DNA from 2 places in the Lysinibacillus sp. FSL R7-0073 genome. Region 2 is predicted to be linked to the other one. Evidence: predicted binding sites of a transcription regulator. Region 2 holds the regulator's gene; the other holds the start of a gene.
The links. Region 2 encodes LexA, which represses DNA repair genes until DNA is damaged. Its sites were predicted from a motif close to CGAACATATGTTCG; they were not measured.
Positions count from the first base shown of each region.

Region 1: the regulator LexA is predicted to act here: its motif matches at 3,222-3,235, upstream of MKY88_RS13900 (YolD-like family protein).

Region 1 covers NZ_JBBPAS010000001.1:2,773,437-2,779,177, forward strand. The annotation lists gene MKY88_RS13875 (hypothetical protein) at 684-809, shown strand; gene MKY88_RS13880 (hypothetical protein) at 1,009-1,233, shown strand; gene MKY88_RS13885 (YjcZ family sporulation protein) at 1,354-1,491, shown strand; gene MKY88_RS13890 (hypothetical protein) at 1,801-2,079, shown strand; gene MKY88_RS13895 (GNAT family N-acetyltransferase) at 2,172-2,648, shown strand; gene MKY88_RS13900 (YolD-like family protein) at 2,752-3,093, opposite strand; gene MKY88_RS13905 (cupin domain-containing protein) at 3,388-4,062, shown strand; gene MKY88_RS13910 (DUF3231 family protein) at 4,170-4,646, shown strand; gene MKY88_RS13915 (cation-translocating P-type ATPase) at 4,800-5,741, opposite strand, start outside.
Region 2 covers NZ_JBBPAS010000001.1:1,286,947-1,292,687, forward strand. The annotation lists gene MKY88_RS06085 (prepilin peptidase) at 1-372, shown strand, start outside; gene MKY88_RS06090 (gamma-glutamyl-gamma-aminobutyrate hydrolase family protein) at 407-1,129, shown strand; gene lexA (transcriptional repressor LexA) at 1,234-1,851, opposite strand; gene yneA (cell division suppressor protein YneA) at 2,015-2,332, shown strand; gene MKY88_RS06105 (YneB family resolvase-like protein) at 2,329-2,994, shown strand; gene def (peptide deformylase) at 3,013-3,591, opposite strand; gene MKY88_RS06115 (GNAT family N-acetyltransferase) at 3,723-4,250, opposite strand; gene MKY88_RS06120 (DUF896 domain-containing protein) at 4,441-4,674, shown strand; gene tkt (transketolase) at 4,800-5,741, shown strand, end outside.

The sequences.
Region 1 (5,741 bases), 1.5 Mb from region 2:
TGTTATGTAAGCTTTTTGCTGATTTGAAATAATATTTGATTAAAAAAATCCTACAAACAAGCATTTGACAATAATTATGATGATCCTATTAAACAAAGTAATAGGAAATCTGTTCGCGTTTCGATAGTTTATTTGTGTAAAATGCACAAACATTGTTTCATGTTTTTTCTAGTGAGCATTGTTTTTAAAATTACTTATATTTTAAACCCACTGTAAAACCTAATATATAAGATAAAGAAAAAATTATTTTAATATCCTTTTTTAGTAGTATTATGTAATAGTATAAAAGTATTTTAAAAGAATAATAATTTTATTCAAAAAAGGTGTGTTTTATAAAAAATGTTAGGTTTAATTATAGGTATAGTACTTATCATATTAGGTTTTCTAATAATTCCTATAGGTGTTGTTCAATTAAAAGATGAATTTGGAGATTATAGCGATAAGCCAATATATAAGAGAATATTTGTTTACACTATTGAAATTTTTAGTTTTTTAAGTCTTAGTAACGTCGTCGGTTGGTTATTAGGTATAGGGTTAATACTAGTTATTTCGGGTTTCTATTTTGTAATTTTATTTTTTTCTAAATTATAATACTAATATCTTTTTTCACATTTTAATTACATATTAGGTAAAAAATAGTTGAATATTTTTTTATAGTGTTATAGTCTAGGAGGTAAAATAAAATGGGAGCTATTTCATATGCAAAATCAACATTAGATAGTTGGAGTAATTCAAATACAATTACAAAAAATATTGTTTCCTCATCTGCTCAGGGAGCTGCAATTGGTGGTGTTGCTGTACAACGGTAACAGCAACTTTTCTCAGTATAATCTACTTTAGTAGCAAAAAAGTTTCTGGATTCGCTTATTTTGTTTGGCATTGAACAAGGTGCCTTGGTTTCTGTTAAAAGATCCTGATCCTGACCTATATTCTCATGATACCTTAGGCATTACCCTATGCTCCTTTGACCATTACATTCATATAATTATATTGAAGGGAGTGGCAATAGTGCCTTGGCAACATAAAATTTACTATTTAATCGGGCAACCGGTCGGTGTTTCGTTGACGAATGGGCAAGGAACATCTGGTGTTCTTTGTGGTGTTTCAGGTGGGAAGCTTCTTGTTCTCGAATATTTGTATCAAAGCCAATTTGCTTTAAAGCAATATGATTTTCATATGATTCAAGATGTTAATGGTTTTCCGCCTTGTCAAATGCAGCAGCCGTTATATTAAAAATATCCGTGTAGGATGTTTTTTTGATGGCACCATTTTAATACTAGTTACTTGGATGATTATCGCTCCTCCATTTGAATCTTATACATACAATAGATATGGAGAGAGGGGGTGTCCTTTGTGGGATACTGTGGAAATGTAGGTAATTTTAATAATTATTGTGGCGGAAATAATGGCAATGGTAACAGTTCAACTTTCGTGCTAATCGTTGTACTATTTATTCTTCTCATTATTGTTGGTGCAAGCTTCATTTGCTAATGGTCGTATTAAGGCTTTAGCTTCTGTTCATTTTTAATGATGAAGAAGCTTAAGCCTTTTTTATTCCCCTTCCTCCTAATTATTTGCCTGTTATGAGATAATAAAAATATTTCTTACGCCATTGAAGATAGATAACTATCTCCAATTGATAACTTATCATAATAATAGTATTGTAAAGTTCTTTCTACTTTACATGACACTCCTTTATTGGTTCTAGAGGTCACTTACATCCAAGTGGCCTCTTTTTGCATCCTTTTACTCTATTATAGATTTTATAGAAATATCGTTTTAGCAGAGAGGAGGAAACAAGTGGGAATTAATTTAAATTTCTGGTCCTTTATTTTATCTTTAGGTTGCATCCTATTATTTTTTCTATCCGGTTCCTTAAAAGACTTTTTTGTCACCTATGTCCATCTTCACCCATTGACACTGACATTGCTATTGTCAATCGTATGTTTCTACCTAAGTGTTGTAGGAATGAAAGATGTTAGAAATTTAGCGACCTTGCTGAGAGGTATTGTGACAATTGCTTTAACACTGATTCTAATTGTGAGTATTTCCTTTATTTTATTTTTTGGTAATTTATAAAGTAAAAGAACTCTAGCTTGCATGATTATTAAACAAGCCTCCTTGACGAACACCTGTTCTATAGATACAATAATAAAAAAGGAGGCTTGTTTATGCAAGACACAATTAACATTGAATTAGTACATTTTTCAGAAGACTATGTAGAGCAGTTAAATGAGTTTGAATTGCCAGCAGAACAACACCGATTTACTGCCTTACCAAAAGAGATTACAATCGAAAAAGTTGGACAGTACCCTATTGTGATTTTAAGTAATACAATACCTGTTGGTTTTTTCGTACTTCATGCAACCGAAAGAGTACAAGAATATTCTAGTAATCCTCAGGCGATGTTACTTACTGCTTTATCTATGGATCATAAACAGCAAGGTAAGGGTTATGCAAAAAAAGCAATGCTTTTACTGGCTGACTTTGTCAAGCATGAATTTAAAGAATTTAACGAAGTAGTGTTAGTAGTAAATCACAAGAACATCGCTGCGCAGAATTTGTATACCAACGTAGGTTTTGAAGATAATGGTGAAAGACGAATGGGACCCATTGGTGAGCAAATAGTGATGCAATTGCACCTATAAGGAGACAGTCACTCATTTGCGATGTTCAAATGAGTGACTTTGTCATCCGCTGTCATTCGTACCATTCATTATCAGGCACTAAATTAACTCACTCGATTTTGTATCAAATACCGCTATTGCCATCCACCTCTATATATGCAGCATAAATATATTTCAATGCGATATGTTTCGTTGTTGTAATCGTTTCTAGCAGAAGTTCCAACTCGTTCATCCCTTTAATAATGCCACCATATTGTACAAAATTAGCCTCTTCCCAAATAGTTAACATAATATAGTTACGTTCTGTTAATGCGCGTGTGATGGTTTGCTGTAATTCCTCCAGTTCCCATTCTGCACGTTCCCGTGGCGGTTCTGTCTGCACCTCTTGCTTCCACTTTTTCAAAAGCAGTAAATGCTCTGGAAGCATCATCGATGTCCATTTCATATTTCCTCGATCTTTAATCATATTATCTCACCCTTTCAGCTCAGTTAAGGGGGACGCTTGCGAGAAAATTTCAACATTGAAAGTCATGACTGCTTTGCTAAGATTTCCACGCCCGCCCTCAAAACAAAACATACGTTCTTTTTATTATACGCACATACGTTCTTTAATAGCAGTGGTAATTAAAGACAATTCCTCTAGCATGTGCTTGCTAAGAGTTCTAGACAAACGCTAGGCATTTGTATAAGTCTATAAACATTTCAATCATAATCTGTGATGATGATGAATATCACAATTTTAGTGAGAAAGGATGTAAGTATTAATACAAATGTCGATTATACATCGCCTTCTGCAGAGTTCACCTTTGATGTCAACAAAAGTACGCTTTTTAAAAAAGATGCACGAAATTACATTAATATCCTTGGCGTTGAACAATTAAATACGTTAGAAAATACCTCTTTACTGGATATTTTTTTAAGTAAAGACAATGTCATTGAGCCACACTATCACCAAAATGCAGCTGAGCTTGTCTATTGTATTTCTGGTGCAGCAACGGTTTCCCTATTAAATCCCTTTACAAAAAAACTTCAAAACTACCCGATTAAGCCTGGGCAAGTAGCCAATATCCCACAAGGCTGGTGGCATTATGAGATTGCCACAGAAGATAACACCCATTTACTTGCTATCTTTGACGCTCCAACACCAGAGGTAATTTTAGGCTCCGATATATTGAAATTTACACCTGCCAATATTATGGCGCATACCTATTGTTTAGATGAGGAACAATGGAAGAAAACCATTGCACCGATTGTTCCATCTACTTATATTGGGCCACCAAATGGCTGTAATCGAGTGGAATCGGCAACCGATAATTCTTCATGCAAGCAAAAGAAGCCATCCATGAAACCATGTCCATACCCAAACCCATACCCATATCCATACCATTACCCTTCCCCTTCCCCACATATGTATCCGTATGGCACCTATTATTAAAATGCCCCTTGTATTAAACTTTTATTGTAAAAGATGAATAGAATGTCATAAACTGTTCCATCCTAATCTTAGATAAATACTAGGAGTTAGGAAGTGTCACAATAACGATGATAAATGACAATCTAGCATCATTACAATTTAAGGAGATGTTTAGGCTTTGGTCGCAGCTCGGTGTCAATCAAAGCTATATTGCTTCAAGCCATGCCTTTTTTAACCATACCCGAGATAAAAAATTAAAGATTATGATTTTGGAATTCATTCAATGTTTAAAAGAGGAAAATAAACAGCTGACATTATTATTAAAGGAAAATGGGGTTCTTGCCCCCACTGCAACTATGGCATACAGTAAAATAAAAATGACGGATATACGTGGAAAATCCATCATTAATGATAGTGAAATTAGTGCCATTTTATCTATGAATATTGCTTCCTCCTTACTTGCTGTAAGCCAAGCATTGGAACTGTCAGTAAAGAAAAAGCACCTTGCCAAATATGGGGAACTCCATATGCGCTATGCTATACTTGGGTCTAAATTGATTGAACTGAGTAAAATTAAAGGCTGGCTTCTAGCACCAGCCCAATAAAATGGTTGGCTGAACGATCTAATCATTCATTACGTTGCACATTATTAAATCTACTTTTAATAGTGTGTTTTTTGTACATTTTAAGCTTACTATTAAACAATAACAAAACCACCTACTCGTTATATGTAGGTGGTCTTAACATTCAATTCTCTTCTATCGACTTCTTACAAACAGGAGCTTATACCATTGATTTACGAGGAACGGTAACACGGATAGACTATAAATAAAGCCTAATTGGGCAATTGTTAATGGAGCCACTTCAAAGACCGTTGTTAGCATTGGCATAAACAATACAATGTGCAAGCTTAGGACACCGATTAAAAATGCAATCCATGCATATTTATTCGAAAAGACACCAATCGTAAAGATTGATTGTTTAGCTCTGGAGTTAAAGCCATGTACTAATCTTGATAAACAAAGTGTTGTAAACGCCATTGTACTTGCCGTTAATGTATCGCCAGTTGATAATCCAATTTGAAAAGCAATGATGGTAGAGATGGCAATTAAAATTCCTTCTAGCACCACTTGTGTCGTAAATGATTTATTTAATAGAGGCGTATGAACATTTCTAGGCTTGTCCTTCATCGTTTTCTTATTATTCGGCTCTAATCCGATTGCGATTGCTGGAAGACTATCTGTTAATAGGTTGATGAATAATAGATGCACAGGTGCAAACGGAACTGGTAAGCCAAGTACTGTGGCATATAGCACTACAAAAATAGCTCCCGCATTTCCTGATAATAAGAACAAAATGGCATTTTTAATATTTGTATAAATGCTACGACCATTGGCGATCGCCTTGACAATCGTAGAAAAATTATCGTCTGTTAAAATCATGGACGAGGCATCTTTTGCGACCTCCGTCCCAGTCACTCCCATTGCCACCCCGATATCTGCTTGTTTTAGCGCAGGTCCATCGTTGACGCCATCCCCCGTCATCGCGACAACATGACCCTTATCCTGCCACGCTTTGACGATACGAATCTTTTGAGCAGGTGTAACACGCGCATACACAGAATAATCATCTATTTTTTCCTGTAATTCTTGATCTGAGAATCTTTCGAGAGCATGTCCTTCAATGGCTTCATCTGGGTT
Region 2 (5,741 bases):
CTTTTATTCTTTTTGCCTTTTTTGGCCATAGGACGTGTACTGTCACCTTTAACACCTTGGTGGGACAGCCTAGTGGGTGCACTCGTTGGTTTTGGCATATTATATAGTATTGCGGTTTTATCGAAAGGTGGAATGGGAGGAGGCGATATTAAATTATTCTTTTTAATTGGCCTCGTTCTAGGTATTATTCATACGCTGTTGACTTTATTTTTTGCTTCTATCATTGGTATGATAGTCGGAATAGTTGTCTTATTGAAGCGTAAACAGGGAAGAAAAACACCTATTCCCTTTGGTCCATCTATTGCATTAGCCGCTTCTATTGTTTATTTCTACGGAGATTCGTTCATCAATTGGTATTTAGGTTTTTGGTAAGTGTTTAATCTTCAATTTTATGGAGGGGAATCAAGTGAAGCCGATTATTGGAATTACAGCTTTTGTAGAAGATGATTTATCAGCTCATTTAAATGCTGCTTACAGCAAAAGTATTATTGAGGCGGGCGGTATCCCCCTCATTATTCCGGTAGGTGTGGAGGAAGATGCTGCTCAAATTTTAGCCCTTACTGATGGCTTATTGCTATCGGGAGGCTATGATGTACATCCTTTTCTATTTGGAGCGGAGCCTTCACCAAAGCTAGGTAAAATTCATCCAGCTAGAGATGCCGTGGAATTAGCATTAATTGAGGCCGCATTTGTACGGAAAATGCCTATTTTCGGTATTTGTCGGGGTATCCAAATATTAAATGTTGCATTAGGTGGGACGTTATATCAGGACATTGATAGTGACCATTATAGTACGAAGCTGATCAAACATATGCAACAAGCTGGTAGGTCAGTAACGACGCATTATGTACAAATTATTGCGGAGAATTTATTAGCGACTATTCTGGAACAAGAGAAAATCGCCGTCAATTCTTTTCATCATCAGTCAGTGAATGTACTAGCGGAGAATTTAAAAGTTGCAGCGAAATCCAGTGATGGCATTATTGAAGCAGTGGTGCATGAGGAATTACCATTCTGTTTGGCTGTCCAGTGGCACCCAGAGGAATTAGCTATAGCGGGAGATCAGCATGCACAAAAGTTATTTGCAGCTTTTGTTGAAGCGAGCTTGAAATTTAAAAAAGAGGCATAGAGAGGTCATTAAAAAAAGAATCCAATAGTTTGTGGATTCTTTTTTTGCGTAAAAAAGAGGATACATGCTCAGTGAAGGAACACAATCCTCAAACTCTCATTTAATTAATGTACACGGCGATAAAGACCAACAACTTGTCCCAAAATTGATACTTGATCAACGATAATCGGTTCCATTGATGAATTTTCAGGCTGTAAACGGAAATGGTTTTTTTCCTTAAAGAAGCGTTTTACAGTAGCTTCATCCTCAGCTGTCATGGCTACAACAATGTCTCCGTTATTGGCGGTTGACTTTTGCTTCACAATCACTAAATCACCATCTAAAATTCCCGCTTCAATCATCGATTCACCCATAATTTCTAGCATGAATAACTGATCCTCACTCGTGCCATATGTATCTGGCAGTGGGAAATACTCTTCAATATTTTCGATAGCTGTAATAGGAGAACCTGCTGTAACCTTCCCTACAAGTGGTACATGGATGACATGTTGCTTTTGGATGGATTCTTCAGGCTCAAGAATTTCAATAGCACGTGGCTTTGTTGGATCTCGACGAATAAAACCCTTTTGTTCTAATCGAGCCAAATGACCATGAACAGTTGAACTTGAAGCAAGTCCAACAGCTTCCCCGATTTCACGGACTGATGGCGGATACCCTTTAGCTCGTACCTCGTCTTTAATGAACGCTAGAATGTCCTCTTGTCTTTTCGATACTTTTTTCATGATTGCTCACCTCTTTTTTCTAATATCATTCTTCTTATTTGATAGTATAACAGAATGCGAACATGTATGCAAACATAGGTTCGAAAAGTGTTTGACAAAAACGTTTGTTCGCTTTATTATGAGAACATACATTCCGAACAAACATTCTAGAAATGAGGTTATTATGATGACATGGTTAAAGAAAAATACACATATCACTATATTATTAGGTGCTTGTTTACTCTTCGCAAGTTACCTTTACATCACTGATCCGGGGGATGTTAATTACGCTGAAATTCAAATCGAACATGGGGATAGCTTGTGGTCGTTAGCCGAACAATACCGTGGTAAAATGAGTAAAGAAGATTGGATTAAGCTTGTCAAATCAGAAAATGAGTTAGCAGATATTAAAATCGTGGCAGGTAAATCTCTAGTCATTCCAGTTTTGAGTGATCAAGCCAGTCCCATCAAAACCATTGAAATTGCGAGAAATGAACAATGAAAATTAACCAAATGACGGCTGTTGTCTATTGCCGAGTAAGTACTGAAAAAGAAACGCAAAGCTCCTCATTAGAGCGCCAACAAGAAGAATTAGTGCGCTATGCTAAAGAGCAAGGCTATGAAGTAAAGGGTGTTTTTAAAGATAAACATAGCGGTTATGATGTTGAACGAGAAGGCTTACTTGAAATGCTTGATTTTATAAAAGAGAAGGAAATAAAAGCTCTTTTTGTACAAGATGAAACTCGTATAGGTCGTGGAAATGCAAGGATGGCAGTATTGCATTTATTACAAAAATCAGCAACAGATGTTTATTCGATGCGTGACGCAGGACCAGTCCAATTAAACGAAATGGATACGATGCTACTAGAGATTTTAGCAATTGTAGAGGAATATCAACGTAGAATCCATAATGCTAAAATCCGCAGAGGGATGCGACGTGCTGTTGAAAATGGCTATCGCCCTGAAAATAACCTATCCAATCGTGGCAATCCAAATGGTCAGGAACGGAAGGAACTCCCTGTTGATGAAATTGTGAAGCTACGTAATCGTGGTTTTACCTTTGAAGAAATTTCCATTACGCTTAGAGGACTAGGCTTTGAGGTAAGTAAGGCAACGGTACATCGCCGATTCCAAGAGCATCAAGAAAGATTAGCGGGCAAATAATATAGCCCGCTAATTTTTTTAATACAAGCTTTCTATAATAACATTTTGGGGTAGTTGAAAAGGATTATCTTTATTCATTCGATCATAAAACATAATACCATTTAAATGATCGATTTCATGTTGTACAACGATAGATTCATAGCCTTTTAAAGACATAATAAATTCCTGTCCATCAATATTATAGGCTTTTACTTTAATTCGTTCATATCTTGGTACAAAACCGTGAACAGGTCGATTAACAGACAGACAACCTTCTCCCTCAGGCAAATAGATCATATTTAAAGAATGGCTCATTACTTTTGGGTTAATGAACATCATTTCGTGTTTTTGGTTGTGATCCTTAAAAATTACAGCAAACATTCTTTTATCTACGCCAATTTGATTTGCAGAGAGGCCACTCCCAGGACGTAGTTTATACTTTTTTATTAAATTCGGATCTTGGCTGTTTTTTAAATACTGAAGCATAGATAATAATGTATGTCGATCCTCTAAGGGAACTGGTATGGCAACGTCTTGCGTTTGTTTTCGTAATAGGACTGAGTGTTCTTTTACAAAATCTTTCATAGTAATCATGTAATCAGGATGAAATTTTGCCATCGAAAAATACCTACTCAATAGGACTTCTTCAGAAGTTTCCTCAAGCTAAATTGTATGGTCAGATCATACATCATTGATGCAGTGCCTAATAATGTTTATAGGAGCCCATTTTCACGAGTTTTAACGTTCTTCTAACCTTCTAATAAATGGCTCCAATCCTCACGTAAGACTGCGTAATAGTATTCGTCCCACCATTCATCCCCATACGGTATACATTTTTTAAAATATCCTTCACGCCTCATTCCGATCTTTTCCATAACTTTATAGGAAGCGATATTTTCGGGCTGACACGTTGCAATAATTCTATGAAGATTCTTTTCATTAAATCCATAGTCTAATACAGCACGAGCAGCTTCAGAAGCAAAGCCTTGATTTTGATAAGCTGGATTTAGTACCCAACCGATTTCATAAGTATGATTACCGAAACAAGGATGGAAAACAATATGACCAATCACTTGCTCGGAATTATTTGAAACAATAGCAAAATGTTTTGCTTTGTCGTTACTATTTTCTGCAATAAATTTCTTGGCCTGATCTTCATTAAAAACACCTTCAGGCATATAGTGCATCACTTTTTCATCTGAAGTATAGCTATAAACAGCTTCCCAGTCCTGCTCTTGAAATGTTCGAATGAGTAATCGCTTAGTTGTCACGTTCACATGTATGTCCTCCAATGTATAGTTAAATTTTTCCTTCCATATAATATTTATACACTTCAAACATCTGGAAGTCATGTATTTTTTTATTTCAACAGCTTGAATTAGGGTTGGTATAACTGCATTTAATGGGAAACCATGCTATACTTTGCATACCGAAATTAATAAGATAGGTACTGAAAGGTGTGTAACTATGTTATCAAAAGAAAAAATTAACCGTATAAATGAACTTTCTGCTAAAGCGAAAAGTGGTCAACTAACGGATGAAGAGGCAAAGGAGCGAACAGCGCTTCGTAAGGAATACTTAGATACATTTAGAGCAACAATGCGTGATACGATTGAAAACGTAAAAGTGGTTGATGCAGAAGGAAATGATGTTACCCCAGAGAAGGTAAGACAAGCAAAAAAAAATAAATTTCTAAATTAATGTGACACAATTCAATAAAGTATGTATGAAAATGCAAATAGTATAACAAAAGCATTGTTTTCTAAAGCAATGTTGACTAAACTGTAGAAGTACAATTATAGGACGAGAAAGGATGTCACAATATAATGACTCAACATGCGGATTTACTAGCAATAAATGCTATCCGAACTTTGTCAATCGATGCTATTGAAAAAGCAAATTCTGGTCACCCAGGTTTACCAATGGGGGCAGCGCCAATGGCTTATACGCTTTGGACAAAACAATTACGCCATAATCCAGCGAACCCAAAATGGTATAATCGCGATCGTTTTGTATTATCAGCTGGTCATGGTTCCATGCTTCTATACAGCCTACTTCATCTAGGCGGCTATGGTTTACCAATGGAAGAAATTCAAAACTTCCGCCAATGGGATTCATTAACACCAGGACATCCTGAATATGGTCATACAGTAGGTGTGGAAGCAACAACTGGTCCTCTAGGACAAGGTATTGCCATGACTGTAGGTATGGCAATGGCTGAGCGTCATTTAGCAGCTACTTACAATAAGCCAGGTCATGACATCGTTGACCACTATACATTTGCATTATGTGGTGATGGTGACTTAATGGAAGGCGTTGCAGCAGAGGCTATTTCATTAGCTGGTCACTTAAAACTTGAAAAATTAATCGTGCTTTACGATTCTAATGATATTTCTTTAGATGGTGACTTAGAAAAGTCATTCTCAGAAAACGTACAAAAACGTTTTGAATCTTATGGTTGGAATTATTTAAAAGTTGCAGATGGCACAGATGTTGATGCGATTAATGCAACTATTGAAGAAGCTAAAAAATCAACTGGCAAACCAACATTGATTGAAGTGAAAACAGTGATTGGTTTTGGTTCTCCAAATAAATCGGGTAAAGCGGATTCTCATGGTGCACCACTTGGTACAGATGAAGTGGTATTAACAAAAGCTGCTTATGAGTGGGCACACGAGCCTTTCCAAATTCCTGCTGAAGTATATGATACTTTTAATGCTGCAGCTGAAGTGCAAGGAGCACAGTCTGAAGAAGCTTGGAATGCGAAA